Regions from separate parts of the Bradyrhizobium sp. IAR9 genome, predicted to be linked through region 1. Evidence: predicted binding sites of a transcription regulator. Region 1 holds the regulator's gene; each other region holds the start of a gene.
What was found. Region 1 encodes LexA, which represses DNA repair genes until DNA is damaged. Its sites were predicted from a motif close to TGTTCNNNNTGTGTTCNG; they were not measured.
Positions count from the first base shown of each region.

Region 2: GGD67_RS25350 (single-stranded DNA-binding protein) is a predicted target of LexA. The motif match lies at 4,884-4,901, and genes of this name have one in related genera.
Region 3: GGD67_RS06035 (ribonuclease T2 family protein) is a predicted target of LexA. The motif match lies at 5,126-5,143, and genes of this name have one in related genera.
Region 4: GGD67_RS31240 (DNA recombination protein RmuC) is a predicted target of LexA. The motif match lies at 4,410-4,427, and genes of this name have one in related genera.

Region 1 covers NZ_JACBZW010000010.1:15,935-23,652, reverse strand. Annotated here, with positions in the region: gene GGD67_RS24550 (alpha-hydroxy acid oxidase) at 337-1,470, shown strand; gene GGD67_RS24545 (HAD family phosphatase) at 1,479-2,108, shown strand; gene GGD67_RS24540 (hypothetical protein) at 2,277-2,483, shown strand; gene GGD67_RS24535 (hypothetical protein) at 2,487-2,657, shown strand; gene glp (gephyrin-like molybdotransferase Glp) at 2,706-3,917, shown strand; gene lexA (transcriptional repressor LexA) at 4,093-4,794, shown strand; gene GGD67_RS24520 (hypothetical protein) at 5,328-5,762, shown strand; gene GGD67_RS24515 (GAF domain-containing protein) at 5,981-6,922, shown strand; partial or broken gene GGD67_RS24510 (ComEC/Rec2 family competence protein) at 6,932-7,718, opposite strand, start outside.
Region 2 covers NZ_JACBZW010000010.1:180,351-188,068, forward strand. Annotated here, with positions in the region: gene uvrA (excinuclease ABC subunit UvrA) at 1-1,691, opposite strand, end outside; gene GGD67_RS25335 (outer membrane protein) at 1,980-2,726, opposite strand; gene GGD67_RS25340 (outer membrane protein) at 2,949-3,623, opposite strand; gene GGD67_RS25345 (outer membrane protein) at 3,859-4,608, opposite strand; gene GGD67_RS25350 (single-stranded DNA-binding protein) at 5,057-5,554, shown strand; gene gyrA (DNA gyrase subunit A) at 5,912-7,718, shown strand, end outside.
Region 3 covers NZ_JACBZW010000002.1:98,820-106,537, reverse strand. Annotated here, with positions in the region: gene uvrC (excinuclease ABC subunit UvrC) at 1-1,886, opposite strand, end outside; gene GGD67_RS06050 (outer membrane protein) at 2,137-2,760, shown strand; gene GGD67_RS06045 (cold-shock protein) at 2,872-3,087, opposite strand; gene GGD67_RS06040 (23S rRNA (adenine(2030)-N(6))-methyltransferase RlmJ) at 3,353-4,213, opposite strand; gene GGD67_RS06035 (ribonuclease T2 family protein) at 4,388-5,080, opposite strand; gene GGD67_RS06030 (hypothetical protein) at 5,201-5,662, opposite strand; gene GGD67_RS06025 (hypothetical protein) at 5,848-6,147, shown strand; gene GGD67_RS06020 (DUF3617 family protein) at 6,192-6,722, shown strand; gene GGD67_RS06015 (ATP-binding protein) at 6,734-7,718, opposite strand, start outside.
Region 4 covers NZ_JACBZW010000015.1:29,618-37,335, reverse strand. Annotated here, with positions in the region: gene GGD67_RS31265 (DUF805 domain-containing protein) at 1-615, shown strand, start outside; gene dapE (succinyl-diaminopimelate desuccinylase) at 612-1,778, shown strand; gene truA (tRNA pseudouridine(38-40) synthase TruA) at 1,955-2,692, opposite strand; gene fmt (methionyl-tRNA formyltransferase) at 2,692-3,621, opposite strand; gene def (peptide deformylase) at 3,763-4,287, opposite strand; gene GGD67_RS31240 (DNA recombination protein RmuC) at 4,458-5,654, shown strand; partial or broken gene GGD67_RS39565 (GIY-YIG nuclease family protein) at 5,743-6,038, shown strand; gene GGD67_RS31235 (AmpG family muropeptide MFS transporter) at 6,125-7,489, shown strand; gene GGD67_RS31230 (hypothetical protein) at 7,624-7,718, opposite strand, start outside.

The sequences.
Region 1 (7,718 bases):
GCTTGGCGGTTCGCTTGAGCTTGCTTGGGCTCGTCTCTCGAGACTTGGGAAGCAGACTTGGGAAGCGCCATGCAATTGGCGATCCAATCCACTTCTCACAATACCATTCTGGTTTCTTCAAGGCCGGGATGCACCGCTGACCGGTACACCGCAAAAATCGCTTCGTTCGGGCCTAAACTTTTGGCAACGTTGCAGGACTGGCCCGCCCCCAAAGGTACCTAAAGGGGCAATCGGTGCGCCCGTCCACGCCGCGCAGCCATGCCATTTTAGGATGGTTTTGGAACGCTGGACGGGTTAGGCGATGACACAAGGCTTCAAATTCTCGGGAGGATAACAATGAACGAAGCACCCCGGATCCGGCCGGAACGGAACGTCGAGCTCGGCGCCAGCAACGAGCCGTTCCAAAACCTGCACGAATTCATTCGGAAAGCGCGGGCCAACCTCAACCAGAACGCCTGGGACTACATCGTGGGCGCCGCCGAGACCGAAACCACGATGCGCCGCAACCGCATGGCGCTGGACGAGATCGCCTTCCGCCCGCGCGTGCTGCGCGACGTCCGCAAGGTCGACGGCTCGGTTCAGCAGTTCGGCCGCAGGATGCGCCTGCCGGTGGTGCTCGCCCCCGTCGGCGCGCTCGAGATCTTCGATCCGGATGGCGCGGCGAGCGTCGCGCGCGCTGCCGGCACCTTCGGTGCAGCGCACATGCTGAGCTCGGTGTCCGAGCCCGGCCTGGAGCAGACCGCCGAAGCCGCACCCGATGCGCTGCGGCTCTATCAGCTCTATGTCCGCGGCGACGACGCCTTTGTCGCCGATGTCGTCAGCCGGGCCGAGAAGAGCGCCTATGCCGCCTTCTGCCTGACCGTCGATACCGCCCATTACAGCCGTCGTGAGCGTGACATCGCCAAGCGCTACGTTCGCGAAAGCCGCCTGCGTGCCACCGGCGGCGATTTCCAGAAGGGCCTGGAGTGGCGGACCGTGAAGATGATCAAGGACAAGTTCAGGATTCCGCTGATCCTGAAGGGCATCGCCACCGCCGAGGACGCCCTGATCGCGATCGATCACGGCGTCGAATGGATCTACGTCTCCAACCATGGCGGCCGCCAGCTCGACCACGGCCGCGGCGCCATGCATGTGTTGCCCGAGATCGTCGAGGCCGTGAAGGGCCGCGCCAAGATCATGGTCGACGGCGGTGTCTGTCGCGGCACCGACATCGTCAAGGCGATCGCGGCGGGCGCGGACATGGTCGGGATCGGCCGGCTGCAATGCTGGGCGCTAGCGGCGGCTGGCGAGGCCGGCGTCGCGCGGATGCTGGAGCTGCTGGAGGACGAAGTGCTGCGCTGCCTCGGCCTTTTGGGCGCCACGTCATTTGCCGAGGTCGACAAATCCTGCCTGCATCCGGCGACCGCCACCAACGCGCCGAGCGTGTTCAGCGCATTCCCGCTGTTCGATCACGATCCGTATCGATACTGAGTGAAAGGATGCAAGTGAACTCGCTTTCTCCCGGCAGCGCGGATGCGCTGCTGTTCGATCTCGGGCGCGTGGTGCTCGACATCGACTTCTCCAAGGCGATCGCCTGCTGGGCGGGACATGCCGGCTGCCAGCCCGAGGCCATCGTCGCGCGCTATGTGCGTGACGAGGCTTACCGGCTGCACGAGGTCGGCAAGATCAGCGACGAGGACTATTTCGCCTCGCTGCGTGCTTCGCTCGGTATCGGCATTTCGGACGCCCAGTTCCTGGAAGGCTGGAACGCGATCTTCGCCGGCGAGATGCCTGACATCGCCGAGCTGCTGCCGCGCGCGGCGAAGCAGATGCCGCTCTACGCCTTCTCCAACACCAACCGGCCGCATGTCGACTATTTCTCGAAGGAATACGGCGAACTGCTCGGCCATTTCCGCGCGCTATATCTGTCGTCCAGCATCGGCCTGCGCAAACCGGATGCGGAAGCCTTCGACCATGTCGTCGCCGCCATCGGCGTGCCCGCAGGACGTATCGTTTTCTTCGACGATCTCGCCGAGAATGTTGAAGGCGCGCGGTCGCGCGGGCTGACAGCGGTGCATGTGACGTCGCCGCGCGACGTCGGGAACGCCTTGAAGGCATTGGGCATCTGACGATCTCCGCGCAGCGGGAGACGCCAATGTCGCCAAGTCTTCCGGAACCAATTTTGCCCAAAATGAGGAACCAGAGCGCTTTGTGCATTTTTGTACGGAGTTCCGGGAACGGAATGGCCCCTTACGGACTCTTGAGTCCGTTGGGACTTCTACACCGGACTTATGCACGTGCTGGGCAAAACCTATCTCACCAAGCAAGCCTCTCTCCTGCTTGAATTCGCAAGAACCACCTCGGATTCTGACCTTTCCGCCAAGCTGATCAGCAAGGCCGCCGACCTGAAATCCCAGGCCGATCCGCTGCCCGACAAGGATCAAGGCCCGAAGGCTCCCGACGTCGCGCTGGACGCCGGGCCGGACCGGCCGAGCGGGAGTTGAGCGATGCTGGCCGTGGCGCTCGTCATTCTCGTCCTCGCCATGGCCACCCTCCTGCCGATCGGTCTCGTTCTCTGGATCATGCCAAGCCTGAGCCTGCCTTCCATCCTGGGCTGGAAGCGGCAGGATAAATCCTGCCCGCTCCGCCATTTTGCCTCTGCCCCCGCGCTCGGCTAGAAGACTGTCGGAACATTTCATCCGAACGTGCCGAGCAGGAGTTTCGCCGTGGCCTTGATGCCGGTTTCCGACGCCCTTGCTGCGGTGCTGGCGGGTGCAGAGCCGCTGCCTGCAGAGATGGTTTCACTCGACGAAGCCTACCATCGCGTGCTCGCGCAGGACGTCGCTGCGCGGCGCACCCAGCCGCCCCAGGCGATGTCGGCGATGGACGGCTATGCCGTGCGCGCGGCCGATGCGGCAACAATGGGTTCCACGCTGACAATGATCGGTGAGGTCGCGGCGGGCCGTCCGTTCACGGGAAAGGTCGGCGCCGGCGAAGCCGTGCGGATCTTCACCGGCGGCGTCGTTCCCGACGGCGCGGATGCGGTCGTGATCCAGGAGGACACGATCGCCGAAAGCAAGCACATAACGATCAAGGAAGCCGCGATCGTGGGTCGGCACATCCGCCCCGCCGGCGTCGATTTCCGCGAGGGCGACGTTCTCCTGCGCAAGGGAACCCGTCTGACGGAGCGCGATCTCGCCCTCGCCGCCGGAATGAACCACCCGCAGCTCGCCGTTTGCCGCCGTCCGAAGGTCGCGATTCTCGCCACCGGCGACGAACTGGTGATGCCGGGCTCAACGCCCGGGCACGGCCAGATCGTCTATTCCAACGGCTATGCCCTGCACGCGCTCGCCCGCAGCGAAGGCGCCGAGACCATCGACCTCGGTGTCGCCGCCGATACGCTGGAGGCCACCACCGCCGGCATCCGCCGCGCGCGTGAAAGCGGCGCCGACATCCTGGTCACGACCGGAGGCGCATCGGTCGGCGACCACGATCTGGTCCAGCAGGCGCTCAAGGACGAAGGCATCGCGATGGCGTTCTGGAAGATCGCGATGCGGCCCGGCAAGCCGATGATGCACGGGCGGTTAGGGGCGATGGGCGTCATCGGCCTGCCCGGCAATCCCGTGTCGTCCTACGTCTGCGCCTTCCTGTTCATGGTGCCGCTGATTCGCGCGCTGTCGGGCCGTTCAGTGATTCATCATCATCGCGAGCGCGTCGTGCTGGGCCGCGATCTCGGCGCCAACGACCAGCGCGAGGATTATCTGCGCGCGCGCCTGGAAAAGCGCGACGACGGCGCGCTCGTCGCCCTTCCCGTCAGCCATCAAGACTCCTCTCTGCTTGCGAATCTTGCTGCAGCACAGGTACTTCTCGTGCGCGCACCGTTTGCGCCGAAGGCCGAGGCCGGCAGCCCCTGCGAGGTGCTGCGGCTCCCCGTCTGAACTGCGCCGCCACACGCATTCCGTGAGTTTCGTTCTGTTCACGGTAAATTAAGCAGTTGCGGAACACATATCGAACATATAGTGTCCGTTCATGATTTGTTTCGAGATGTAGCGGCTTATCGCTGAACTCATCGTCTCGGAATCGAACGACATCAACCGGGGGACTTTGTTCGAGATGTTAACGCGCAAACAATACGAGCTTCTGCGGTTCATCAGCGAGCGCTTGAAGGAAAGCGGCGTGCCGCCGTCCTTCGACGAGATGAAGGATGCGCTCGACCTGCGCTCGAAGTCAGGCATCCACCGCCTGATCACCGCGCTCGAGGAGCGCGGCTTCATCCGCCGCCTGCCCAACCGCGCCCGGGCCATCGAAGTGATCAAGCTGCCGGAGCTCCAGGCTGCCGCCGGCAACCGACGCGGCTTCACGCCAAGCGTCATCGAGGGCAATCTCGGCAAGCTACGCGCGAGCTCCAGCCCGTCCGCGGACGAGGGCGAGCGACCCGTTGCGGTGCCCGTGATGGGCCGCATCGCGGCCGGTACTCCGATCGAGGCTTTGCAGACCCGCAGCCACACGATCAGCGTGCCGCCCGACATGCTCGGCTCCGGCGAGCATTACGCGCTCGAAGTGCGCGGTGATTCCATGGTCGAGGCCGGCATCCTCGACGGCGACATGGCGCTGATCCAGCGCAATGAGAGCGCCGATACCGGCGACATCGTGGTGGCACTGATCGACGACGAGGAAGCCACGCTCAAGCGCTTCCGCCGCCGCGGCGCCTCGATCGCGCTGGAGCCCGCCAATGCCGCTTATGAGGTGCGCATCCTGCCGCCGAACCGCGTGAAGATTCAGGGCAAGCTGATCGGGCTTTATCGCAAGTACTGATACCGGAAGTACTCGATACTGAAGTCTTTAGCGCCTCGCGCGCGCCTTCGATCGGCCTCGCCGATCAGAGATTGGAGCGGATGACGGTCCGCTCCGGCTGGATAGTCTTTCTGGTATCGCACAGATTGTCCGGCCCCTCCTCCTTTCGCGACATCCTCGGCAGGCCGCGCGACGCAACATCGCTTCGCGGCCTTTCGAGTTCGAGGGGGGACGGCCCAAATGCGCAGCTCGTTTGAGTGCAGCCGCAGCAACGCTGATCGCAACATCAGCATCGCAAGCCGTTGCCGCGCAAGCGCATCACTCCGCCGGTCGTTGACACGCGCGGTTGTCGAGACGCGGCTGCCAAATGCACGGAAGCCGACTTTGTTCCTAACAAATTCGGAAAAGATGGAAAAGATAATGTGATCGCGGCTCGCGGATCCCAGCCGCAGATTTGCCTACAACCGAGCAGACCGTCACGTGCTTCCACTCTGGTAGGGGCCTGCGCCTCCGAAAGAGGTGCGGGTCGCTATCTCTGCATTGAGGAGCACCCGATGTGTGACTACAGCCTGCATGCCGTCGCGACGCGCCCCGCAGAAGTCGGCGAGACGATCGTTACGACAACATTCCGCGGCACCTCGACGCGCGGCTTCGCCTCCGAAGCCGATCTCTCCGTCGCGGTCTGCCTGCTGCCGGGGACGGAGCTCGCCTTCGCCGACGACGTCCGTTACGACAACCGCTGGATCTGGACGCGCACCGTCAACTCCCGCGTCGGCAAGTTCGGCAAGATCGATCCGCACATTCCCGATCGCCATCATGACGCGATCGAATTCCCGGACGGCAAATCCGTGCTGGTGACGCAACTGGTCGAAGGCCAGCGCGCAACCGTGCTGCAACTGCCGGTGACCCAGCCGATCGGCGAGCGCGAGCACAAGCCGCAGATCATCGCCGACAGTCGCCCGACGGTCACACGACTGCCGATCGGCTGACGCCCTCCGCCCGATAAGCCGAGGGCCAGGATTGAAATGCCGTCGCCGGCCGAGGCCGGCGAGCCCGGTGGGTTTTTGTTTCATGAAATTCGATCGGCGAGCGCCGCCGCCTCGCCTCGTCGCCGCACGAAGTTTGAGCCGTGCTGCCTGAATTTTGAACGTCCGCTCCGCAGCCAAATGACCGATGCTGTCGTGGTTTGAGGCGGCGGACACGCTCGATGAAAACCTTCATTCGCGTCGTTGAACTCTGGGTGCCTGACCGGACGCGCATGCGGCTGGAATTCGGCGGCGGCCTCTACGATGAAGGGCTGTCCGCGTTCAAGGCCGTCAGCGAAGAGCTGCACTTCGGATATGACGAGGGGCTTCCAGGCAAGGCCTGGGCCTGCGGCCATCCCGTCATCCTCACGAAATTCGCCAACTCCTATTTCAAGCGGATCGATCAGGCCGTCGCGGCCGGCCTCACCTGCGGCGTGGCGGTGCCGGTGTTCGCAGGCGAATTCCTGCAAGCCGTGATGGTGCTGTTCTGCGGCGACGACGAGGCGCATGTCGGCGCGATCGAGCTCTGGCACAACGATCCTGATCTCTCCCACGAGATGGGCCTCGTCGACGGCTATTACGGCGCGGCGGACATGTTCGAATTCAACTCCCGCCACACCAGGTTTCCTCGCGGCTTCGGCCTGCCCGGACGCACCTGGAAGGCGGGCCTGCCGCTGATCATCAAGGACCTGCACGACGCCAAGAGCTTCCTGCGCTGGGAGGACGCCGCCAAGGTCGGGATCAATCTGGGGGTCGGCGTACCCTACCGAACCGGCACCGACCAGACCTGGGTTTTGACATTCCTCTCGGCGCAGGCAACGCCGATTGCGCGACGCTTCGAGATCTGGGTCCCGAACGAGGCCCGTTCGGCACTGGTCTTTCGCGCCGGCGATTGCAGCGCGCAGACCGACCTTGCCGCACGCTATGCGGACAAATCCATTGCCCGAGGCGAAGGCAGCATCGGCGGCGCCTGGGCCACCGGCATGCCCGCGCTCAACGACGATCTCACCCATGACGGCTCGATCGCCGGGTCCGAGGCCTGCGCAGCCGGGCTGAACCGGATGGTGGCCCTGCCAGTCATCGGCAACGCAAGGCTCGAGGCCGTGCTGGCCTGGTATCTGTAATCGATGGCGTCAATCGTCGGCCTGCAAGTCTGTCTCCGATGGCGTTGCATCGCGGGTGCGGGGAGCCGCCTTCGGCACGAGGCTGCCGTCGAAATCACCTTCGCCGACACCGGCCGGTGACCACGGGCGGTTCGTGCCGCTCGCCCTCACCGCCTGAACCGAAAAGCCGTCGCCGCGCTGCGTCAATGCCAGCGCGCCCTGGCGAGCGAGCCGCTGCCGATCCACCACCATCGCCGCACAATCCGGCGGCGCGGGCCGCGACGTCACCACCAGCGTGGCGCGGCTGCAATCGTCCGCCAACGCGTCGATGCGCGAGGCCAGCGCGACCAGCCGTCCGTCGGCGAGCGGCGTCACGCAGCCGGACTCGTCGCACGATATGCCGCTCGCCAGCGCGCTACTGCCGGCATCGCGCGGATCAGCGTCGGCAGACAACCACTCCTTCAGCAGGAAATTGTCCTTGCCTGCCCTGATCAGATGCAAACGCCCGTCCGCGCCCCGCACCGCGACGCTCGCGCCGTCCCCGGCGATCAGGATATCGGGCTGCCGCACCGACAGCCCCCAACCGATGGAAAGCAGCAGCACCACGGCACCGCCCCAGCGCAGGGGCGTGCGCAACAGGCCCATCACGATGACCCCCAGGCTCGCTGCGATCAGCGGCGCGATGCCGAAGGCCGGGATGCGGCCGACCGCGCCCGGCAGTGCCGCCACCCAGCGCGAGACCGCGACCATCCAGTCGATCCCGATCCCCATCAGCCACCAGAACACGCCGTCGAGCCCGAACGGCGCTGCGAGCAGG
Region 2 (7,718 bases), 160 kb from region 1:
AGGCGCGCGTTGTCGCGCTGGTGCAGGCCGATCGAGGGCTCGTCCAGCACGTAGAGCACACCGGTCAGGCCCGAGCCGATCTGCGAGGCCAGGCGGATGCGCTGGCTCTCGCCGCCGGACAGCGTGCCGGAGGAGCGGGACAGCGTGAGGTAGTTGAGGCCGACGTCGAGCAGGAAGGTCAGGCGCTCGCGGATTTCCTTCAGGATGCGGCCGGCGATCTCGTTCTGCTGCGCGTTCAGCGCCTCCGGCACGGTCTCGAACCATGCACCGGCGCCCTTCACGGACAGCTCGGAAATCTCGCCGATATGCTTGCCGCCGATCTTGACGCAGAGCGCCTCGGGCTTGAGCCGAAAGCCCTTGCAGCCCTCGCAGGGCACGTCGTGGAAATACTTCGCCAGCTCCTCGCGCGCCCACTCGCTCTCGGTCTCGCGATAGCGGCGGTTGATGTTGGTGATGACGCCCTCGAACGGCTTCTTGGTGTCGTAGGAGCGCACCCCGTCCTCGTAGGAGAACTTGATCTCGTCCTCGCCGGAGCCGTGGAGGATGGCGTTCTGCGTCTTCTTGGCCAGGTCCTTCCACTTGGTGGTCAGCGTGAACTTGTAGTGCTTGCCGAGCGCGGTCAGCGTCTGCACGTAATAGGGCGACGACGACTTGGCCCAGGGCGCAATCGCGCCCTTGCCGATCGCGAGCTCCTTGTCGGGGATGACGAGGTCTTCGTCGACATGCTGCTCGACGCCGAGGCCGCCGCAGGCCGGACACGCGCCGTAGGGGTTGTTGAACGAGAACAGGCGCGGCTCGACCTCGGGGATGGTGAAGCCGGAGACCGGGCAGGCGAACTTTTCCGAGAACAGGATGCGCTCGGGGCCGCTCTTGTCGTGGATCTTCGCCGTCTTCTTTTTCTCTTCCGCGGGCGCGGCCGCGGGTGCGTCGGCGAACTCGACGACGGCAAGGCCCTCGGCGAGCTTCAGCGCGGTCTCAAAGCTCTCGGCGAGGCGCTGGCCGATGTCGGCGCGCACCACGATACGGTCGACGACGACGTCGATGTCGTGCGGGAATTTCTTGTCGAGCGTCGGCGCCTCGGCGAGCTCATGGAAAGTGCCGTCGATCTTGACGCGCTGAAAGCCCTTCTTGAGCCATTCGGCGAGCTCCTTGCGGTACTCGCCCTTGCGGCCGCGCACGACGGGCGCGAGCAGATAGAGGCGGGTGCCCTCGGGCAGCGCCAGCACGCGGTCGACCATCTGCGAGACGGTCTGGCTCTCGATCGGCAGGCCGGTCGCCGGCGAATAGGGCACGCCGACGCGCGCCCAGAGCAGGCGCATGTAGTCATAGATCTCGGTCACGGTGCCGACGGTGGAGCGCGGGTTCTTCGACGTCGTCTTCTGCTCGATCGAGATCGCCGGCGACAGGCCGTCGATCTGGTCGACATCAGGCTTCTGCATCATCTCGAGGAACTGGCGCGCATAGGCCGACAGCGATTCGACGTAGCGGCGCTGGCCCTCGGCATAGATCGTGTCGAAGGCGAGCGAGGATTTGCCGGAGCCGGAGAGACCGGTGAACACCACCAGCTTGTCGCGGGGAATCTCGACGTCGATGTTCTTGAGGTTGTGCTCGCGCGCGCCACGGATCGTAATTGCGCGCAGGCTGGAGCCCGCGTTCTGTTGTTGGCGCTTCGCCTTGATCACTTCATCCATCCGAGTTGCCCTCAAGGAATCCCATGGGTGCGCGACCGCGCCAATAAAAAAGGCGCGCTCGCCCGGAACCGGGATCGGCGCCGATGGGGTTGTCAGCGAACGTAGGAAGAACGGAGACGGATTTCCAGTGGGACTTGCGAATCGTCAACGGAATGTTGGCGCGCTGGCGGCATCTGGCAGCAGGAGCGTTGCGGAACTGCGCGACTAGCGTGCTCGCAAAAACAAAAAGGCCGGCGCAAGGCCGGCCTTTCGTGACGAAGGGACGTCGGTAGCGATCAGGACTTCAGATCAATACCGGGCGACCACGGGGCCGCCGAAGGTGTAGTTGAGGCGGACGGTGCCCATGTCGACGTCCTGCTTGATCCGGTCGATGCGGTCGTTGACGCCGAGGATCGTGAACGAGTTGTTGCGCTTGCCCATGAACAGATGGTCGTATTCGATCGCAACAGACCAGTTCGGTGCGAAGCCGAATTCGATGCCGGTGCCGACCGCGCCACCCCAGCGGGTCTCGCTCGCGCTGTCGAGAACGACGCCACCCAGCAGACCGTTATATTTGGCGTGCGTGACGGCCGCGCCACCCTTCACGTACCAGAGCACGTTGTTCCAGGCATAGCCGACCTGGCCGGTGAACAGGCCAATTGCGTCGATCTTGGTCTGGTTGACCAGCGGGCCAAGCACCAAGCTCGTATTCGAGCCCTTCAGGTTGGCCCAGTCGCCCTGAGCTTCGAGGCCGAACACCCAATTGGCCGACTGCCAGCGGTAGCCGACCTGGCCGCCGACGACGCCGCCGGTCGCATTGTGACAGCCTTCAGCCGTGTCCGGACCGGCAATGCCGAAGATATTGTTGACGTCCCAGCAGTTGCGGCTCGAGGCGCCGCCGCCGTTGATACCGATGTAGAAACCGCTCCAATTGTACATCGCGATCGGCGCGACCGGAGCCTTGGTGTAGGGGCGGGCCGCCAAATCGGCCGCCGAGGCGGGTGCCAACGCGCTAAGTGCGAACAAGCTGGCCGAAGCCAGCAAAAGCTTCTTCATATCCATTCCCCAGTTCCGTTTCTCTTTCTGGACCTCCGAAAAGCGGAAGAGCCAGCGGACCGATGACCCGACTAATGTCATTGCTTTACACCATTAAAGCCAAAGGTTGTGTCACCCGGGGGCCACATCTCTGCGAAAACGCGAGCGAGTCGGTTGGCGCGCAAAAAACAAAAAGGCCGGCGCGAGGCCGGCCTTTCGTAACGCGAGGCGTTGAAGTGTAGCTTAGTACTTGGCAACAACCGGGGCGCCGAAGTGATAGTTCACGCCGACCTGCACGGTGTGGAAGTTGAGCGTGCCGGTGGTGACCGGAGCGCCGAGACCGGAGAAGTAGGTCTCGCCGCCGAGGCTGCGATAGAGGTACTCGCCCTTGACCGACCACTGCGGAGCGAAGAACGCCTCGACGCCGGCGCCGACGGTCCAGCCCGAGTGGAACTTGCTGTCGGAGACAGTCACGCCGAGCGCGCTGACGCTGACCTTGTTGTCGATCCAGGCGTAACCACCGGTGCCGTAGAACAGCACGTTGTTGACGGCCCAGCCGATGCGGCCGCGGACGGTGCCGAGCGCGTCGGTCTTGGACGACACGGTGATGCCGAGAGCAGTCGCCGAGGCGCTGACGTCAGCCCAGGAACCGTCGGCCTCGATGCCGAACACGACGTTGCCGGCCTGCCAGTTGTAGCCGGCGGTGCCGCCGACGAAGCCACCCTTCATCTTCGGGTCGCCGGAAGCGTTTTCCCAGGCGCCGCCACCGACGATACCGAGATAGAAGCCGGTCCAGTTGTAGACGGCAGCCGCCGGAGCGATCGGAGCCTTGGTGTAGGGGCGGGCTGCGAGGTCGGCCGCCGAAGCGGGCGCAGCGAGAGCGAACAAACAGGCCGAAGCCAACAAAACCTTCTTCATTTTCAACTAATCCCAGTCCCAGTTTCTGTTGTTGCCTTCCTGACCGGAAGGGCAGCGGACTCAACGGCCCAACTAATGCCGTGCTTACACCACTAAAGCCGCAAGTTGTGTCTCCGAAAAGCCACAGCAGTCGAAAAGGTGATGGTTACTGACTTATTGCCCCCCGTTCATGTCTCGCCAAACGAAAAAGGCCGGCGCGAGGCCGGCCTTAGACGTCAATGATGTCAGAGGGATATCAGTACCGCGCGACGCCCTGCGCACCCCAGTTGAAGTGATAGTTCACGCCTGCCTTGACCGTGTGGACGGTATCGGTCCACTCGGACCGGTTGGTCACGACGGGGCTATACTGAATCGTGCTCTTGCCGAAGTCGATATAGTTGTATTCGACCTTGGCCGACCAGTTCGGAGCGAACATGTATTCCGCGCCGGCGCCGACGGTCCAACCCCAGCGGGTGTTGTTCTGGATGAAGACGTTTCCGGGGATGCCATCGTAGCGATGCTGAATGTCGCCGACCGCAGCGCCGCCGCTGACGAAGAAGAGAGCGGGGCCGGTCGAGTAGCCGAGACGGCCCTTGATGTCGCCGAAGCCGCGGATTCTCGTGAAATAGGTGTCGCCGAGGCCGGCATTGATCTCGGCCGAACGACCGTTGATGTCAGCCCAATGATAGTCGCCCTCGATGCCGAACACCCAGTTGGCCGCCTGCCAGTTGTAGCCGACCACGCCACCGACAAAGCCGCCGGTGGTGTCGTAGTTCTGACTTCCCGCAAAGAGCGCCGTATTCGGACCGCCAAAGAAGGTTTCGTCGCTGCGGCCCCAGGCACCACCGCCCTGCACACCGAGGTAGAAGCCGGTCCAGGTATAGATCGGAGCGGGGGGCGCGACCGGCGCCTTTGTATAGGGACGCGCTGCGAGATCCGCAGCACCGGCCGGAGCCGAGAGGGTCAGCGCAACCGCGCCGGCGAAGCCAAACAAAATCTTCTTCACTGTAATCTCCCCAGTCGTGTCCGCCTCTCTGAGTTCCCCAAGGCGGACGATCAGGCGCGAGGCCCATTGCATCAATTCCAGGCACGACGATAGCTCGATTCTGCGGCAGAGTCCGTGCCCGGAGTGCAACAGTTGGATGTAATCGACCTACCTCTAACTTAATGAATGTTAAGTAGTTTTTGCCGTTCACGGGAACCCGATTTGGTTCCATCCCGATTGCCATCGCAGCGCCATCTGGATGCCATCGCGTCTCCACATTTGGCGGCGATTTCTGGAGGAACAAATCTGGAACGGATCGCCGGTCGGTGCTATATGTGGGGATAACCTCGGGGGTGATGGGCTGATCAGCCCCTGCAAGCGTATAGGGTCGCCTTAACAGGGCGCAGAGGAACGCGGGCAGCGCGCTCGGCCTTAGGAAATTCAGTGGCATTCGGAGTGGAGAGCGGCGATGGCGGGAAGCGTCAACAAGGTCATTCTGGTTGGAAATCTCGGCAAGGATCCTGAAATCCGCCGCACTCAGGACGGGCGGCCGATCGCGAATCTGAGCATCGCCACCTCCGAGACCTGGCGCGACAAGAACAGCGGCGAGCGCAAGGAAAAGACCGAGTGGCATCGCGTCGTGATCTTCAATGAAGGGCTCTGCAAGGTCGCCGAGCAATATCTGAAGAAGGGCGCGAAGGTTTACATCGAGGGTGCGCTCCAGACCCGCAAATGGACCGACCAGAGCGGCGTCGAGAAGTACTCGACCGAGGTCGTGCTCCAGGGCTTCAATTCGACGCTCACGATGCTCGATGGCCGTGGCGGCGGCGGAGGAGGCGGCAGCTTCGGCGACGAGCCGGGCGGCGATTTCGGCTCCTCTGGTCCCGTCAGCAGCGCGCCGCGCCGTCCCGTCGCCGCCGGCGGCGGTGGCCGCAACAGCGACATGGACGACGACATCCCGTTCTGAGCACGGACCGGAACGATGAGGGGGCGCTGGCCGGCTGAGCGGCGCCTTCTCATTTCGTGTCAGCAAACCTTACTAATCGGCAGGAAGGGCTCGGGTTTTCCGGGCCCGCTTCATGTTTGGGTTGAACTCGGATTGCCCAGCGCAATCGCGTCGAAGGGCGTGTTGGCGCGCGATCGACAAGGGGTCCCAGAGGCGATTTCGGAAGGCCTGTTCCGGGTCCCTCCGAGACGCTTCCCTTAAGGCCGTAAGTTATTGGAAAAATAAGCGGAAAAAGCGCTTCCCTGAAGCCTGCGAGGGTGGTTATCAGGGTCTCGATGCGCTATATGATTCCCAGATAAAACCTCACCGGATTTCCCCTTGGCTGACGACGACGACAAGCCCGGCGACCAGCCGGGGCAACCCTCGGATATTCGCCCCGTCTCCATCTTCGAGGAGATGAAGAAGTCCTATCTCGACTACGCCATGAGCGTGATCGTGGCTCGGGCGCTGCCTGATGCCCGGGACGGTCTGAAGCCGGTGCACCGCCGCATCCTGTTCTCGATGAATGAGCAGGGGCACACGCCCGACAAGAAGTACGTCAAATCCGCCCGCGTGGTCGGTGACGTCATCGGTAAGTATCACCCGCACGGCGACCAGTCGATTTACGACGCCATGGTCCGCATGGCGCAGGACTTCTCGATGCGCGTGCCGTTGATCGACGGCCAGGGCAATTTCGGCTCGGTCGATGGCGATCCCCCGGCTGCCTATCGTTACACCGAAGCGCGCCTGACCAAGGCCGCGCTGGCTCTGCTGGCCGACATCGACAAGGACACTGTCGACTTCCAGCCGAACTACGACAACAACGAGACCGAGCCGTCGGTCTTGCCGGCCAAGTTCCCGAACCTTCTCGTCAACGGCGCCGGCGGCATCGCGGTCGGCATGGCGACCAATATCCCGCCGCACAATCTCGGCGAGGTCATCGACGCCTGCGTCGCGCTGATCGACAACCCCGCGCTCACCATCGACGAGCTCATCAACATCGTGCCCGGACCGGATTTCCCGACCGGCGGCGTCATTCTCGGACGGCAGGGCATCCGCTCCGCCTATCACCTCGGCCGCGGCTCGATCGTCATGCGCGGCAAGGTCGCGATCGAGACCATCCGCAAGGAGCGTGAGGCGCTCATCATCACCGAGATTCCCTACCAGGTGAACAAGGCGACGATGGTCGAGCGCATCGCCGAGCTGGTGAAGGAAAAGAAGATCGAGGGCATCGGCGACCTGCGCGATGAATCGGATCGCGAAGGCTACCGCGTCGTCATCGAATTGAAGCGCGACGCCGTGCCGGATGTGGTGCTGAACCAGCTGTACCGTTTCACGCCGCTGCAGACCAGCTTCGGCGTCAACATGGTTGCGCTCGACAGCGGCCGTCCTCGGATCATGCATCTGAAGGACCTGCTCGCGATCTTCGTCGATTTCCGAGAGCGGGTCGTCACGCGGCGCACCAAGTACCTGCTCGCCAAGGCGCGCGACCGCGCCCATATTTTGGTCGGTCTGGCGATCGCGGTTGCCAATATCGACGAGATGATCCGCGTGATCCGGACCTCGCCGGACCCGACCACCGCGCGCGACACGCTGATGTCGCGCGACTGGCCGGCCCGGGACGTCGAGGACATGCTGACCCTGATCGACGATCCCCGTCACCGCATCAGCGCGGACGGCACGATCCGGCTGTCGATGGAGCAGGCGAGGGCCATTCTCGACCTGCGCCTTCAGCGCCTCACCGCACTCGGCCGCGACGAAATCCGCGACGAGCTCGACAAGCTTGCCGGCGAGATTGCCGATTATCTCGACATCCTGCGCTCGCGCGAGCGCGTGCTGGGCATCATCAAGACCGAGCTTGCCGAAGTGAAGGCCGAGTTCGCCACCCCGCGGCGCACCGTCATCATCGAGCAGGAAGGCGAGGTCGAGGACGAGGACCTGATCCAGCGCGAGGACATGGTCGTCACGGTGTCCCACGCCGGCTACGTCAAGCGTGTGCCGCTGTCGGCCTACCGGGCGCAGCGCCGCGGCGGCAAGGGCCGCGCCGGCATGCAGACCCGCGACGAGGATTTCGTCAGCCGCCTGTTCGTGGCTTCCACGCACACGCCGGTCCTGTTCTTCTCCTCGCGCGGCCAGGTCTACAAGG
Region 3 (7,718 bases), on a different contig from region 1:
AAACCGGCCTCGCGGATGTCCTTCTTGCGCAGCTTGCGGTGGGAGCCGATGACGAAGCGGTGGGCCTCGTCGCGCAGCCGCTGGATGAAATAAAGCACGGGGTCGCGCGGCTCCAGCTTGATCGCCTCGCGCTCGGGCATGAACAGGGTCTCGCGTCCGGCATCCCGGTCCGGCCCCTTGGCGACCGACATCAGCGACACCTGGGTCAGGCCGAGATTGGCGAAGATCTCGCGAACGGCGTTGAGCTGGCCGCGGCCGCCGTCGATGATGACGAGATCAGGCCATTGCGGGAAGTCGTCGTCCTTGGCTTTGGTCGCACCCTCCTCGGGCGGGTTGATCAGGCGCTTGAAGCGCCGCTCCAGCACCTCGCGCATCATGGCGAAGTCGTCGCCCGGCGTGATCCCTTCCGACTTGATGTTGAACTTGCGGTACTGGTTCTTCACGAAACCGTCGGGGCCGGCGACGATCATGGCGCCGACCGCATTGGTGCCCTGGATGTGGCTGTTGTCGTAGACCTCGATGCGCTTGGGCGAATGGGGCAGGCTCAGCGTCGTGGCGATGGCATCGAGCAGGCGGCTTTGCGTGGCGGTGTCCGCGAGCTTGCGGCCGAGGGCTTCGCGCGCATTGGTCAACGCGTGGGCGACGAGTTCCTTTTTCTCGCCGCGCTTGGGCGCGGTGACCTCGACCTTGTGGCCAGCCTTGATCGACAGCGCATTGGCGAGCAGCTCGCTTTCCTCGATCTCGTGCGAGAGCAGGATGTTCCTCGGCGGCGGCTTGTCGTCGTAGAACTGGGCGAGGAAGGAGCCGAGCACCTCTTCCGGGGTGTACGTCTTCTCCGCGCGCGGAAAATAGGCCCGGTTGCCCCAGTTCTGGCCGGTGCGGAAGAAGAACACCTCGACGCAGGAGAAGCCGCCCTCCTGATGGATGGCGAACACGTCGGCCTCCTCCACCGTGCGCGGATTGATGCCCTGCTGCGACTGGATCGCCGACAGCGCGGCGAGGCGGTCGCGGTAGAGCGCGGCGCGCTCGAACTCGAGCTCACCGGACGCCTTCTCCATCTCGCCGGCAAGCTCCTGCTTCACCGCATGGCTCTTGCCGGACAGGAAGTCGCTCGCCTCGCGCACCAGGGTGGTATAGCCGCCGAAGTCGATCTCTCGGGTGCAGGGGCCGGCGCAGCGGCGGATCTGGTAGAGCAGGCAGGGCCGGGTGCGGCTCTCGAAGAAGGAATCGGTGCAGGAGCGGATCAGGAAGGCGCGCTGCAGCGCCGTGATGGTGCGGTTGACCGCGCCGGCGGAGGCGAAGGGCCCGAAATAGCGCCCCGGCCGGCTCTGCGCGCCGCGATGTTTCAGAATCTGCGGCGCCCAATGGTCGCCGGTGATCAGGATGTAGGGAAACGATTTGTCGTCGCGCAGCTGCACGTTGAAGCGCGGCCGCAGCTGCTTGATGAGGTTGGCTTCCAGCAGCAGCGCCTCGGTCTCGGTGTTGGTCGAGACGATCTCCACGGTCACCGTGGCCGCGATCATGCGCAGGATGCGGGCCGGCTGCGGTGCATTCTGGCGCGCATAGTTGGAGAGGCGCTTTTTGACGTTCTTGGCCTTGCCGACATAGAGCACGTCGGCATTCGCATTGAGCATGCGATAGACGCCGGGCGAGGTCGGTGCGAGCCGGACCGCGTGCTCGATCGCCTCATGGCCGGTCGCCAGCGGGCCTTCGCCGACGGCGCCGCTCTCTTCCAGGATATCGGGCAGCCGCGCATCGTCCTCGTCATCGCCGCCGCTGGTGGCGGGATCGAGGTCCGGAGGCGTTTCGGCTGGGACGTCCGGCACGGCGCCACGCACGGGTTTGCGCGCGCGGTCGTCCGGATTGTCGGTGGAATCGTGAACCATGGAGCGAATTTAGGCGCTGGGGGTGCCGATTTGAAGTTCCGGCCGTGCGGCACGCACAGGATGGCGGCGCAGTTCCCGGTAACGCTTGCTTAAGCCTGTTAACAGCGCGGTAACCCGGCTTAACAGCCCTTTAACTTAAAACTCTCGATAAATCTTACGCGAAAAAGTGGTGGTTCCGTAACCATGCGTTTTGCCTCGCGCGGCGGCGCGGGCGCCGCACCGGTGACGGCAGTTGCGTTGGAGTTAAGTGATGAAGAGGCTCGTTGTGGGCGCAGCCGCGTTGGTTGCCGCCGGCTGGACAGCTTCGGCGGAGGCCGCCGACATGACTTACGGTCAGCGCGCGCCCTATACCGTCAACCAGCCGCTCAACGCGTATAGCTGGGCAGGCCCGTATCTCGGCGGCAACATCGGCTATGAATGGGGCTCGGTGGACAACAACCCCTCGAAGCCGTCGGGCTTCGTCGGCGGCGTGCAGGCCGGCTACAACTTCCAGAATGGCCCGTTTGTGTTCGGCGTCGAGGGCGACATCCAGGCCGCCGGTGCCGACGACACCTTCGCGCCGTGGAAGTTCTCCAATCCGTGGTTCGGCACCCTGCGCGGCCGCGCCGGCTATGCCTTCAGCAACGTGCTGTTCTATGGCACCGCCGGCCTCGCCTTCGGCGAGCTGCGTGCGCAGACCTTCGGCTGGACGGAATCGCACACCACCGCCGGCTGGACCATCGGCGCCGGTGCGGAAGTCGGTCTGGCCCCGAACTGGAGCGCCAAGCTGGAATATCTCTACATCGATCTGTCGACGACACAGTTCGCAATTACAGGGGTGTCAAACGGCTATAGCGCCAGCGTTGTGCGCGCAGGCGTGAACTATCGCTTCTGATAGCTGAAGAAAAAAATACCGGACCATAACCTCCCGGCCGCTCGCGGCCGGGATTTTTTTGCCAAGTATTTTTGCGCCAAGTATTGCGCCGAATGTTGTGCGTCAGGCCCGCTAGGACAGGATGACCAGATTGACCGCCTTCGGTCCCTTCCCCTTCTTGTCGGGTTCGACTTCGAAAGTAATACGCTGTCCTTCCGCAAGGTCCTTCAGTCCGGCCCGCTCCACAGCAGTAATATGTACGAAGACGTCGCGGCCGCCGTCGTCAGGCTTGATGAAACCGTAGCCGCGTTCGCCGTTGAAAAACTTAACCGTTCCCGTCATGGCCATCGGGAAACTCCCCCTCATTGCTCCTCCGCCGCAACGCAGACTCACGTCACGACATGACGGGGCACTACGGAGCCCGGGAGCTGGCCATCCTTGGGCGGACCGCTGGCGGTCCGGCCGGATCTTTCTTAGGCCTTCACTCCGCCGCAACCATTCGCGGAAGCGGAACGTAAAGCCAGTCACGGAAACAGCATAATACGGTTCTCTGCAGATTGACTACCGCTCCTGCATATTTTTCCCAAGAATGCCGGAGTGTTACGGGCTGGCTTTAAGGCTTGGGCACCTCCAATCGGAATCTGGCAGCACCACCTTGGCCGAGCGGCATTTCCAGCTCGGGCAGGATCGTCTTGAGCTCGCCCTGCAGCGTGTAGGGCGGATTGACGATCAGGAGCCCGGTGGAGGCGAGAGCTCCGCCGTCGAGCTGAGGCGCGACGCTGAACTCGAGGCGCAGACAATTTCCCGGCGGTTTTGCTGCAGATGCGAGCCGCGCCACCGTTTGAACCAGTGTGTCGGTGGCGCGCCGATTCTTGGCGGGATACCAAATGACATAGATGCCGGTTGGCCATTTCGCGAAGGCGGTGGAGAAGGCTTCGCCCAGCCGCTCGAACTCGTCCTTGGCCTCGAAGGGCGGATCGATCAGCACGAGTCCGCGCCGCTCCTTCGGCGGCACGAAAGCCGGCAGCGCCATCCAGCCGTCGAGGTCGACCACGCGGGCCTGTTCGTCGCGGCGCAGCACGTCGATCAGCGCTTTCCGCGCCTTCGGCTCCAGCTCGCATGCGATGATCCGATCTTGCGGCCGGAGCAGGCCGCGCGCAATCAACGGCGAGCCTGGATAGGCCTTGAGCTCACCCTTGGGATTGAAGGCGCGGACGATATCGAGATAGGGTTGTACCAGCGCGAGGGTCTCGTTCGAGAGGCGCGCCTGCATCAGCCGCGCGATTCCGGTCAGCCATTCGCCGCCCCGGCGCGCCTCGTCGCTGTCGAGATCGTAGAGGCCGGCGCCGGCATGGGTGTCGATGACGCGGAACGCCCCCGGCTTGTCCTGCAGATAGGTGATGATGCGCGCCAGCACGATGTGCTTGATGACATCGGCGAAGTTGCCGGCGTGAAAGGCGTGGCGGTAATTCATGGCGAAGAGTTACGACATCACGCGCCGAAAGTAACTGCTGTCATTCCGGGCGGTGCATGGCACCGAGCCCGGAATCCATTTCGCCACGGCGCATGCTGCTGGATGGAATTTCAGATGCGCAAATGCGCATCATCGTTCGCGCTCCGCGCGCCCCGGAATGACGGCGAACAAATCCTATCCGCCCCTGATCGGCGGCATCGTCACCTGATCGCGGCGGCAGGTGCGGCGTTCGATCTCGTCGCAAGCGCGGAATTGCAGGTCCTTGCTGAGGCAGATACGGACCTCGGACAGCCGCGTCCGGTTGCAGGTGACCGAGACGGCGGCATTGCTCAGCCCCGGATTGGCCTTGATGAAGGCTTCCTCGACCTCCGCCGGTGCCACGGTCTTGGCCTGAGACAAATCGAGATATTCGGCCGGGATCTTGATCGCAGCGCGCGCCTTGCGGATCGTCTCGAAATAGTTGCGGCCCTCAAGGCCCGAGCAGGTGCCGTGCTTGTCCCATTCGTTGAAGATCAGGCCCGGCGCCGGCATCAGATCGAGCATCGAGGAGACGATGCTGCGGTTCAGTCGCGGTGCGGGCCGCTGGCAATATTCCGGGAAGCCGGTCTCATATTGCGGCCACAGCCCATGCACCACGAAGGCGTAGGGCCGACCGCTGCACTGGATCTGCGATCGGCCGCCACGCTCGGCGGCCTCCTCGCAGAACGAGGGCGACCACGACAGCGACAGCACATAGAAGTCGAATTCGCCGGGCGCGTTCTGCCGCTTGTCCTGGGCGTTCGCGCTCCCGGCCAACAAGGCCAGTCCGGCGGCAAGGGTCAGGGAGATCACGAGACGGGAAAACGAATGCAATCTGGAATGAAACATGGCGACGCTCCTCAACTAGACTGTGCGAGAAGCCTAGCAGGCGATAGGAACATTTCAAGAACAAAATTCGGGGCGACCGCCGTTCGGCGCCTTCGATCATCTCGAATCAGGGCTTCCCAATCAGGGCTTGGCGGCGCGGCAGGCCGGATTGTAGGCCCAGTTGCGGTCGAGCCCGACCACGCACCATTCGACGCCGTTGCCATAGCCGGCGAAGCCGCCATCCTCGATGATCGAGAAGTGCACCTTGCGCACCTTGCCGTCATTGAGCATGGCCTCGCCGGTGCAATAGCGGCGGGGAATATTGTCGGACTGCCAGGGCCGGAATGCGGTCTCGCGAACGGCGGCGAAGCCGGTGATCCTCAACGAGGAATTCCAGAACGTGCTTTCCTTTTCCCAGAACTGGGTGGCGATGGTCGGCAGCGCCCGGTCGCAATCGGCGACGGCGCCGTCATAGCGCGGGCCGCTCAGCCAGAAGTTCAGCTCCAGCGGATTGGCGGCCCTGGCCTCACCGAGCGACATCGCTCCGAACATGAGGCCGAGCACGGCGGCATAGCGGAGCAATTTCAGGAAGGGGGCGCGCATGGTCAATCCGGACAGCTAAAGTCTTGCGAAGGTTGGACGGTGCCGCGAAGGCCGGGGGAGGTCAAGTGCAGCGCGGCAACACTTCGCCAGGAGTTGACCACAACTTCGTGGTTGGCAGAGCTTGGGTTCTTTCCACTTCCCTCCCGGCACCGTAAACTGCCCGCCAGCCAATTGGAGTGACGGGAATGCGAATCATTGCGGCCGCGGGTCTTCTCGCCAGCCTGGTTGTCTCGGGTATGATGGCGAGCCAGTCGGCGCGCGCTGACTATGTGCCGCCGTTCAAGGGCAATGACACCGGCGGCATCATCGCCTATTCGATGGCCACCCAGGTCGATGCCCGGCAGGCCGCGGTCGATCACTGCGCGCGCTACGGCAAGGTCGTGAAATTCCTGGCGGTGCAGGCCTATGAGGGCGGTTACATCTCGTTCTCCTGCCGCTGGGTGCCTTATGGCGCCGCCGACCAGCCGATCCGCACGCTCTATTGAGGCGCTGTCGCAAGCCTGCAATTTCTCAGCCGGGAGCCTCTCACATGACGCGCAAACTCGCTTTGCTCGGCTCGACCCTTTGCCTTGCGTTGTCTGCAGGCGTGGCGTGCGCCGACGACCTGCCGGTCCGCAAGGCCGGTCTTTGGGAGATGAAGCTGGTCACATCAGGCTCGCCCGTGCCCGAGATGACCATGCAGCACTGCACCGACGAGACCGTCGACAAGGAGATGAGCAACAACGTCTCCCCGATGGCCAAGCAGATCTGCGCCAAGCAGGAGATCAAGAAGACCGCGACCGGCTATGTCAGCGATTCCGAATGCAGCGTCGCCGGCGTCAGCACGACCTCGCATGCCGAGATCACCGGCGATTTCAACTCGGCCTATACGGTGAAGACCTCCTCGCACGCGCAAGGCGGTGTCGCCGGCGCTGCGGGGCGCGATACCACCATGACGCTGCAAGCCAAATGGCTCGGGTCCTGCAAGCCGGACCAGAAGCCCGGCGACATCGTGATGCCCGGCGGCTTCAAGATGAACGTGCGCGACATGGACAAGCTGAAGGCGCTGCTGCCGAAGTAGGGCTACGGCGGCTACACCGGTATCCTGACGCTCGCCCTTAGTCCCCCCATCGGGCTGTCGCCAAGCGTGATGTCGCCGCCATGCGAGCGGGCGATGTCGCGGGCGATGGCGAGGCCGAGGCCGGTGCCGCCTTCATCCTGGTTGCGGGCGTTGTCGAGCCGCAGGAACGGCTTGAACACCTCTTCGCGCAAATGCGCGGGAATGCCGGGTCCGTCGTCGTCGATCGTCACGGTCAAATAACGGTGATCGCGCTGGCCGGTGATGGCGATGGCCTTGCCGTAGCGCGCCGCGTTGGTGACGAGATTGGCAAGGCAGCGCTTGAACGAGGCCGGCTTCACCGTCACCACGGGCAGGCCGTGGAAGGCGACGGTCGCGGTATGACCGTGGCGCTCGGCATCGCTGCGCAGCTCCTCGAGCGCCTGCGCCATGTCGGTCGGCTGCGACTGCTCACCGGAATCGCCGCGGGCGAAGGCGAGGTAATCCTCCAGCATCATCGACATCTCGTCGACGTCCTTGCGCATGCCCTCGAGCTCAGGGCTGTCGCCGATCAGCGCCAGCTCGAGCTTGAAGCGGGTCAGGATGGTGCGCAGATCGTGGCTGACGCCGGCGAGCATCGCGGTGCGCTGCTCCATGGTGCGCTCGATGCGCGATTTCATCTCGAGGAAGGCGACCGCTGCGCGCCGCACCTCGCGCGCGCCCCTTGGGCGGAAGTTCGGCGCCTCGCGGCCCTTGCCGAAGCTTTCGGCAGCGTCAGCGAGGCGCAGGATCGGCTTGATCTGGTTGCGCAGGAACAGCACGGCCACGATCAGCAGGATCGAGGACGTGCCGACCATCCAGAACAGGAAGATCTCCGAGTTGGAGGCATAGGCGGCGCTGCGCTGCGCGAACACGCGCATCACGGCGTCGTCGAGCTGGATGCGGATCTCGACCAGATTGGAGCGGCCGACCGTGTCGATCCAGAACGAGCGGCCGATCTGGCGGCCGAGCTGCACCGAC
Region 4 (7,718 bases), on a different contig from region 1:
ATCAACCGCGCGCTGCTGTGGCAGGCGCTGCTGATCGTCGCGCTGCTGGCGGGCTTGCTGGAGATTGCCGGTCAAGTCATCGGAATCGTCGGAGGGACGAGGTCCACCCTAAAGCTCGGAATTGAGCTCGATTTCGACTTCGGACTCGACGGCCTCTTCAAGCTTATCGACCCCCGCGTCTCCCACGCGCTGGCATCAGCTGATCTCGCGGGCTCGATCCTCAAGGCGTCCGGCATGGCGCTGTTCTTCTGGATCTATCTCGCGACGGCGATCAAGCGACTCCATGACCGCGACAAGAGCGGCTGGTGGATCGTTCCGTTCTTCTTCCTGCCAGGCCTGTTCAGCCAGTTCGCCGACCTGCTGCCCAAATCAAGCTGGATATTCTCGCTCAACCTGACTGCCGCACTGCTATGGCTGTGGGGCCTCGTCGAAATGTTCTGCCGGTCCGGCACTGCGGGCCACAACCGCTTCGGCCCCGATCCGCTCGGCGACTTTGACGATGGCTCCGCATCCGCCGCTCCCCCTGCGAAAAGCTGGGACCAGAGCCGCGAGATCGAAATTGTCCCGCCCCGCGCTAGCCCACCCGGCGGCATGCATGTTAAGCGGGGCGCATGACCGATGCTCTGTCCATTGCCCGCGATCTGATCCGCTGCCCCTCGGTAACCCCTGAAGATGCCGGTGCGCTCGGGGTGCTCGAAAAAGCCCTCACCGCCGCCGGCTTCACTTGCCACCGCGTGACCTTCAGCGAGGAAGGCACTGCCGACGTCGACAATCTCTATGCGCGGATCGGCACTGAAGGCCCGCACATCACCTTTGCCGGCCACACCGACGTGGTACCAGCAGGTGACGAGAGCGCCTGGAGCGTCGGTGCGTTCTCCGGTGAGGTAAGGGACGGCGTCCTGCACGGCCGCGGCGCGGTCGACATGAAGGGCGGCATCGCCTGCTCGGTCGCCGCGGTGCTGGAGCATCTCGCCGCCAATGGCGGCCAGCCGCGCAGCGACGGAAAGGGCTCGATCTCGTTCCTGATTACGGGCGACGAGGAGGACGTCTCCATCAACGGCACCATCAAGCTGTTGAAATGGACCGCCGAGCGCGGCGAAAAATTTGACCATTGCGTGCTGGGCGAGCCCTCCAATGTCGAGACCCTCGGCGACACCATCAAGGTGGGCCGCCGCGGCTCGCAATCCGGCACGCTTTATGTCGACGGCGTGCAGGGCCACGTCGCCTATCCGCATCGCGCCTCCAATCCGGTGCCTGACATCTCCAGGCTGATCGTGGCGATCTCCGACGAGCCGCTCGATCATGGCAGCGCGCAATTCCAGGCCTCCAATCTCGAGTTCACCTCGGTCGACGTCGGGAACAAAGCTAACAACGTCATCCCCGGCGAGGCCCGCGCCAAGTTCAATATCCGCTACAACGACAACCACACCCAGGCCTCCTTGCGCGAGCTGGTCGAGACGCGGCTGACAAAGGCCTGCGGCAACCGCATCAAGGCCCGCATCGTCTGGGAGCCCTCGAACTCCAACGTGTTCGTCACCAAGCCCGGCCCGTTCACCGATCTCGCGGTGTCCGCGATCGAGGAGGTGACGGGGCGAAAGCCCGAGCTGTCGACGTCAGGCGGCACGTCGGACGCGCGCTTCATCTCGAGCTATTGCCCGGTGATCGAGTTCGGGCTGGTCGGCCAGACCATGCACCAGGTCGACGAGCGGGTGCCGGTTAAGGATCTGGAGAAGCTGACGCAGGTCTACCGCGGGATTTTGACGCGGTATTTTGCTTAATACTCCGCTGTCATCGCCCGGCCAGTGCGCAATTGCGTACTAGGACCGGGCGATCCAGTATTCCAGAGACGATAGTGATCGAACCGAAAGGCCGCGGCGTACTGGATGCCCCGGTCAAGCCGGGGCATGACAGCGAGGGTGTGGAGAGAGCGCGCAGTCTCTGCGCTCTCACACCTCTAATAATCCACCTTCATCAGATACAGCCCATCCGGCGGGGCGACGATGCCGCAGGCGGCGCGGTTGCGCGCCTCCAGCGCTGCGGAGAGATCGTCGGCGGTCCAGCGGCCCTCGCCGACCCAGACCAGCGAGCCCACCATCGAGCGCACCTGGCTGTGCAGGAACGAGCGCGCCGAGGTGACAATGGTGATCTCGCGGCCGTCACGCAGCACGTCGAGCTGATCGAGCGTCTTCTCCGGCGATTTGGCCTGGCACTCGGTGTCGCGGAACGTGGTGAAATCGTGCTTGCCGAGCAGGCGCTGTGCCGCCGCATGCATCGCGTCGGCATCGAGCCGGCGCGGCACGCGCCAGGCGTGGCCGATGTCGAGCGCGAGATTGGCGCGGGTGTTGACGATGCGGTAGCGGTAGTGGCGCTTCACCGCCGAGAAGCGCGCCTCGAACGCGTCAGGCACGATCTCCGCCTCCAGCACCGCGATCGGATGCGGGCGCAGATGCGCGTTGAGCCCGTCGCGAAACCGGCCCGGCGGAAACTGCTTGTCGATGTCGACATGCGCGACCTGGCCGCGCGCGTGCACGCCGGCATCGGTACGCCCGGCGCCATGCACCCGCAAATCCGCGCCGGTCATCGCCTTCACGGCCGCCTCCAGCGCACCCTGCACCGAGGGCAGCGTGTCCTGGATCTGCCAGCCGAAAAACGGCGCGCCGTCATATTCGATGGTGAGCTTGTAGCGGGGCATCAATGCAAACGTAAGGGGGGTCTAAGACGCGCGCCAGCTTGAAAGGCCTTCCAATTCATGGGGCCTTTGCCAGGTCTTTGGAGCTCTAAAATTCGGATAGACCCTTCTCCGCAAGCGACAGTTAGGCGATCATCTAGCAATTGGCCCGGCACTCCTTCTCCATATCCCCGCTCGCATCGCAGAATCTTTATTCTGATAAGCTCGCCTCCAATTGGGACTTCACACCATGCTCCAGGGGCCGGCGAATACCCATGGATGTGTCGAAGAACCTTGTGTGCTGGCAGCGTCCAATCGATGCGTGCCCCGGCCTTATCGATCTTAGCCGCGTAAATGCCAAACTCACTTTGCTTGATGAAATTGAGCTGATTGCGCTCGAGCTTGTCCATGGCATGCGCCATTAGCGTTGCACCCAAGGATGATAGAAGCTCTCGTAAATCTCCAGACGTATCAGTATCCGTAAGTTGTACTCGCGCCTCTAGAGCAATGTCGCCGGTATCGAGACCAGCATCCATCTTCATTACCATCACGCCAGTTTCAAGATCACCTTCAATGACGGCCCGCTCAATTGGTGCGGCCCCGCGCCAACGAGGCAGAAGCGATCCATGAAGATTGAAGCAACCGAACCGGGGCGCATCCAAGATTTCTTGAGGCAGTATTACGCCGTACGCGACAACAACGGCCGCGTCAGCATGAAAGGCCTGAAACTCTCGGATAGCCTCAGGCGTTCGCAGTGTTTGGGGCGTAAAGACGGGAATACCAAGTTTCCTAGCTTCGAGCTCGACCTCGCTAGGCTGTGGTTTCAGTCCTCTCTTTGCCGGCTTAGGCGCGCGCGTATAAACCGCTAACAACTGATGCCCATGCTCAACTAGGGCTCGAAGCGTCGGCACGGAGAAATCGGGCGTGCCCATGAAGATCAGGCGGAGGGGCATGTGGCTGCGTTCGGTGAGAGTTCTGATTCCCCGTCATGCCCGGGCTTGTCCCGGGCATCCACGGTCTTGGCGACAAAGCAAGCAAGGCGTGGATGGCCGGGTCAAGCCCGGCCATGACGACGTGAGAGAGCCGAGCTCCACTCACTCCGCGCGCTTGGCGGCTTTCTCGAACTTCTTCATGACGCGGTCGCGCTTGAGCTTCGACAGATAGTCGACGAACAGGACGCCGTTGAGGTGGTCGATCTCGTGCTGGATGCAGGTGGCATAGAGGCCTTCTGCGTCCTCCTCGTGCACCTTGCCGTCGAGATCGGTGAAGCGGACGCGCACCTTCGCAGGGCGCTCGACCTCCTCGTAATATTCGGGGATCGAGAGGCAGCCTTCCTCGTAGACCGAGAGTTCCTCGGACGAGGCGATGATCTCGGGGTTGATGAAGACGCGCGGAAGCGGCGTGGTCTCGCCGTTCTCGTCGCGCTTGGCGAGGTCCATGGTGATCAGCCGCAGCGGCTGCGCGATCTGGATCGCGGCGAGGCCAATGCCGGGCGCGTCGTACATGGTCTCGAACATGTCGTCGGCAAGCTTGCGGATCTCCGAGGTGACCTTCTCGATCGGCTTGGAGACCAGACGCAGCTGCCTGTCGGGCAGGATGATGATTTCTCTGAGGGCCATGGCCGCGATTTAAGCCCCGCGCCGGGTGCGGTCAATGCGGCCGGGAACCCCGTTAACTCTCCGCTAACCATAAAACTTCGCTTTTCGTTAACCATGAAAATTAGGGGACCGTTAACCGTCAACGTTCCCTCTTCGTTCGCGGGAGCCAGCGAATCGGCTAGAACGGCGGCATGAACGAGATCATTTTCATGTTGGGCGACTGGCCGGTGCGCACGATCGATGCGCTGATCGGCTTCGGCGCCCTCGTCCTCATACTCCTGGTGGTCATCGCCGTCGTGATCGCCCGCTCGGGCCGGCGCGGCGCGGAACTCGCGATGGCGCATGCGATCCGGGCCGACGAGCTCGAGGAGCGCCTCAGCGAGGTGCTGCGCGCCCAGAGCGAATCCTCAGGGCGGGTCGACGCCATGACCCAGGCGCTGGCGGGACGCCAGGCCGAGATGGCACGCGCGGTCAACGAGCGGCTGGATTCGGTGACCCATCGCGTCGGCCAGTCGATGGAACATTCGACCCGCAACACCATGGAGAGCCTCCGCGCACTGCACGAGCGGCTCGGCATCATCGACAGCGCCCACAAGAACCTCACCGATCTCACCACCCAGGTCACGACCCTGCGCGACGTGCTCGCCAACAAGCAGTCGCGCGGCGCCTTCGGCCAGGCGCGGATGGAGGCGATCGTCCAGGACGGTCTTCCAAAGGGCGCCTACGAGTTCCAGTTCACGCTCTCGACGGGAAAGCGGCCGGACTGCGTCGTGTTCCTGCCCGACCAGCGCCCGCTCTGCATCGACGCGAAATTTCCGCTGGAGGCGATGACGGCGCTGCACGACGCCCGCACCGACGAGGAGCGGCGCGTTGCCACGCAGCGGCTGCGCGGCGACGTGATGAAGCATGTCAGCGACATCGCGGAAAAATACCTCGTCACCGGCGAGACCCAGGAGATGGCGCTGATGTTCGTGCCGTCGGAATCGGTCTACGCCGAAATCCACGACGGTTTCGACGACGTGATCCAGAAGGCCTATCGCGCCCGCGTGGTGCTGGTGTCGCCCTCGCTCTTGATGCTCGCAATCCAGGTGATGCAGCAGATCATGAAGGACGCGCGCATGCGCGATGCCGCCGACCAGATTCAGACTGAAGTGATCAAGCTCGGCGACGATCTGGGACGCCTCAGGGATCGCGTGGTCAAATTGCAGAAACACTTTTCCGATGCGAACGAGGACGTCCGCCAGATCCTGATCTCCGCCGACAAGATCGAGAAGCGTGCCGGAAGGATTGAGGAGCTCGATTTCAGCAAGAGCGATGCGGAAGGGCCGCGGCTGGTGGCGACGGGCGCAAGTGAGCTGTTCCCGCGGAAGCTCCAGGCGGGGGAGTGATTCTCTTCTGAGATCAGGTACGCTGCCAGCCCAATTTCACTGTCGTCGCCCGGCTTGACCGGGTGACCCAGTATCCCAGAGACGGCAGATGAGCCCTCGCTGCTACTACATTCTCGCCAGCAAGATTGGCGGAACGCTCTGCATTGGCATCACCAACGACCTCATCCGCCGGGTCGCACAACACAAGCTGAAGCTCATCGAGAGCTTCACGAAAGACTACGGCGTCGTGGGCTGGTCTACTTCGAGCAGTTCGATGCCCCCGAGAATGCGATCAAGCGGGAAAAGCGCCTGAAGAAGTGGAAGCGTGATTGGAAGATCGCGCTGATCGAGAAGGACAATCCGGACTGGAACGATCTCTATCCGGAGATTGCAGGTCCTCCATAACTCCGGCCTCTGGAATACTGGGTCGCCCGGTCAAGCCGGGCGACGACACCTCACTTGTGGCCCCCAGAATCTGCTAACACCGTCCCATGACCGCTCCCGACGCGACCTCCCCCGCCGCGACCTCCGCTCCCGCCGCCTCCTGGCGCGACAGCCTTGCCGTTTACCTGCAGCCGCGGGTGCTGATCGTGCTGTTTCTCGGCTTCTCTTCCGGCCTGCCGCTGGCGTTGTCGGGCTCGACGCTGCTGGTGTGGATGCGCGAGGCCGGGGTTGACCTGAAGACGATCGGGCTGTTCGCGCTGGTCGGCACGCCCTACACGCTGAAATTCCTGTGGGCTCCGCTGGTGGATGCGCTGCACGTGCCGCTGTTCACCCGGGCGTTCGGACGGCGGCGCGGCTGGCTGGTGTTTTCGCAACTACTGCTGATCGTCGCGATCCTGCTGCTGGCGATGACCGACCCGGCCAGCTCGCCGTTCTACGTCGCGCTGGGCGCGCTGCTGGTGGCGACGACGTCGTCGACGCAGGACATCGTGGTCGACGCCTTCCGCGTCGAGAGCCTGCCGGAGAGCGAGCAGGCCGCCGGCATGGCGGCTTACGTTGCGGCCTATCGCATCGGAATGCTGGTCTCGACCGCGGGCGCGCTGTTCATCGTCTCGGGCTTCGAAGGCACCGGCATAGCCCGCACCTCGGCGTGGATGTGGGGCTACGTGGTGATGGCCGCGATGGTGCTGATCGGCACGATCACCGCGCTGGCGGCGACCGAGCCGGCGCAATCCGCGCAGGCGGAAGCTGCGACACAAACCGAGACCGCATTTGCACGTGTGTTGAGCGCAGCGATCGGCGCGTTCTCCGAATTCCTGTCGCGCAAGGACGCACTCGCCGCGCTCGCCTTCGTCGTGCTGTTCAAGTTCACCGATGCCTTCTCGGGCACGATGACGGCGCCGTTCGTGATCGACCTCGGCTTCACCCGCAACGATTATGCGGCGATCGTGAAGGGCGTCGGCCTCGCCGCCACCCTGATCGGCGGGTTTGCCGGCGGCTTCGTCGCGCGGCGTTATTCGCTCGCGACCAGCCTCTGGATCGGCGGCGTGGTGCAGGCGCTGGCCAATTTGTCCTTTGCCTGGCTCGCAATGGTCGGCACCAATCAATGGGCGCTGGCGCTCGCGATCTGCGCCGAGAACTTCACCAGCGCGATCGGCACCGTGATCTTCGTGGCCTACCTGTCGGCGCTCTGCCAGAACCCGCTGCACACGGCGACGCAATATGCGCTGCTCACCGCGCTCGCGGCGGTGGGGCGGACCTATCTGTCGTCGAGTGCGGGCTATGTCGCGGAGACGACGGGCTGGCCGCTGTTCTTTGTGATCTGCGTGCTGGTGGCGATTCCGAGCCTGCTGCTGCTCGCCTGGTTGCAGAAGCGCGGGCATTTTGAGGCGCTGGGGCCAGTCAGGGTGTGATGGTCTCGTAGCTTGAAGGTCTCGTAGGGTGGGCAAAGGCGCGACGCGCCGTGCCCACCATCGCGCCAGGAATTCCAGAGAGGTGGTGGGCACGCTTCGCTTTGCCCACCCTACGGCATCTCGCCTCGCCGCCCCTACTGCTTCTTGATCAGGCTCCACTTCGTGATCACGGCTTCGCTCATCTGGCCGGGATCGCTGGCGCAGGCGACTTCGTCGACCTTGACCGAGA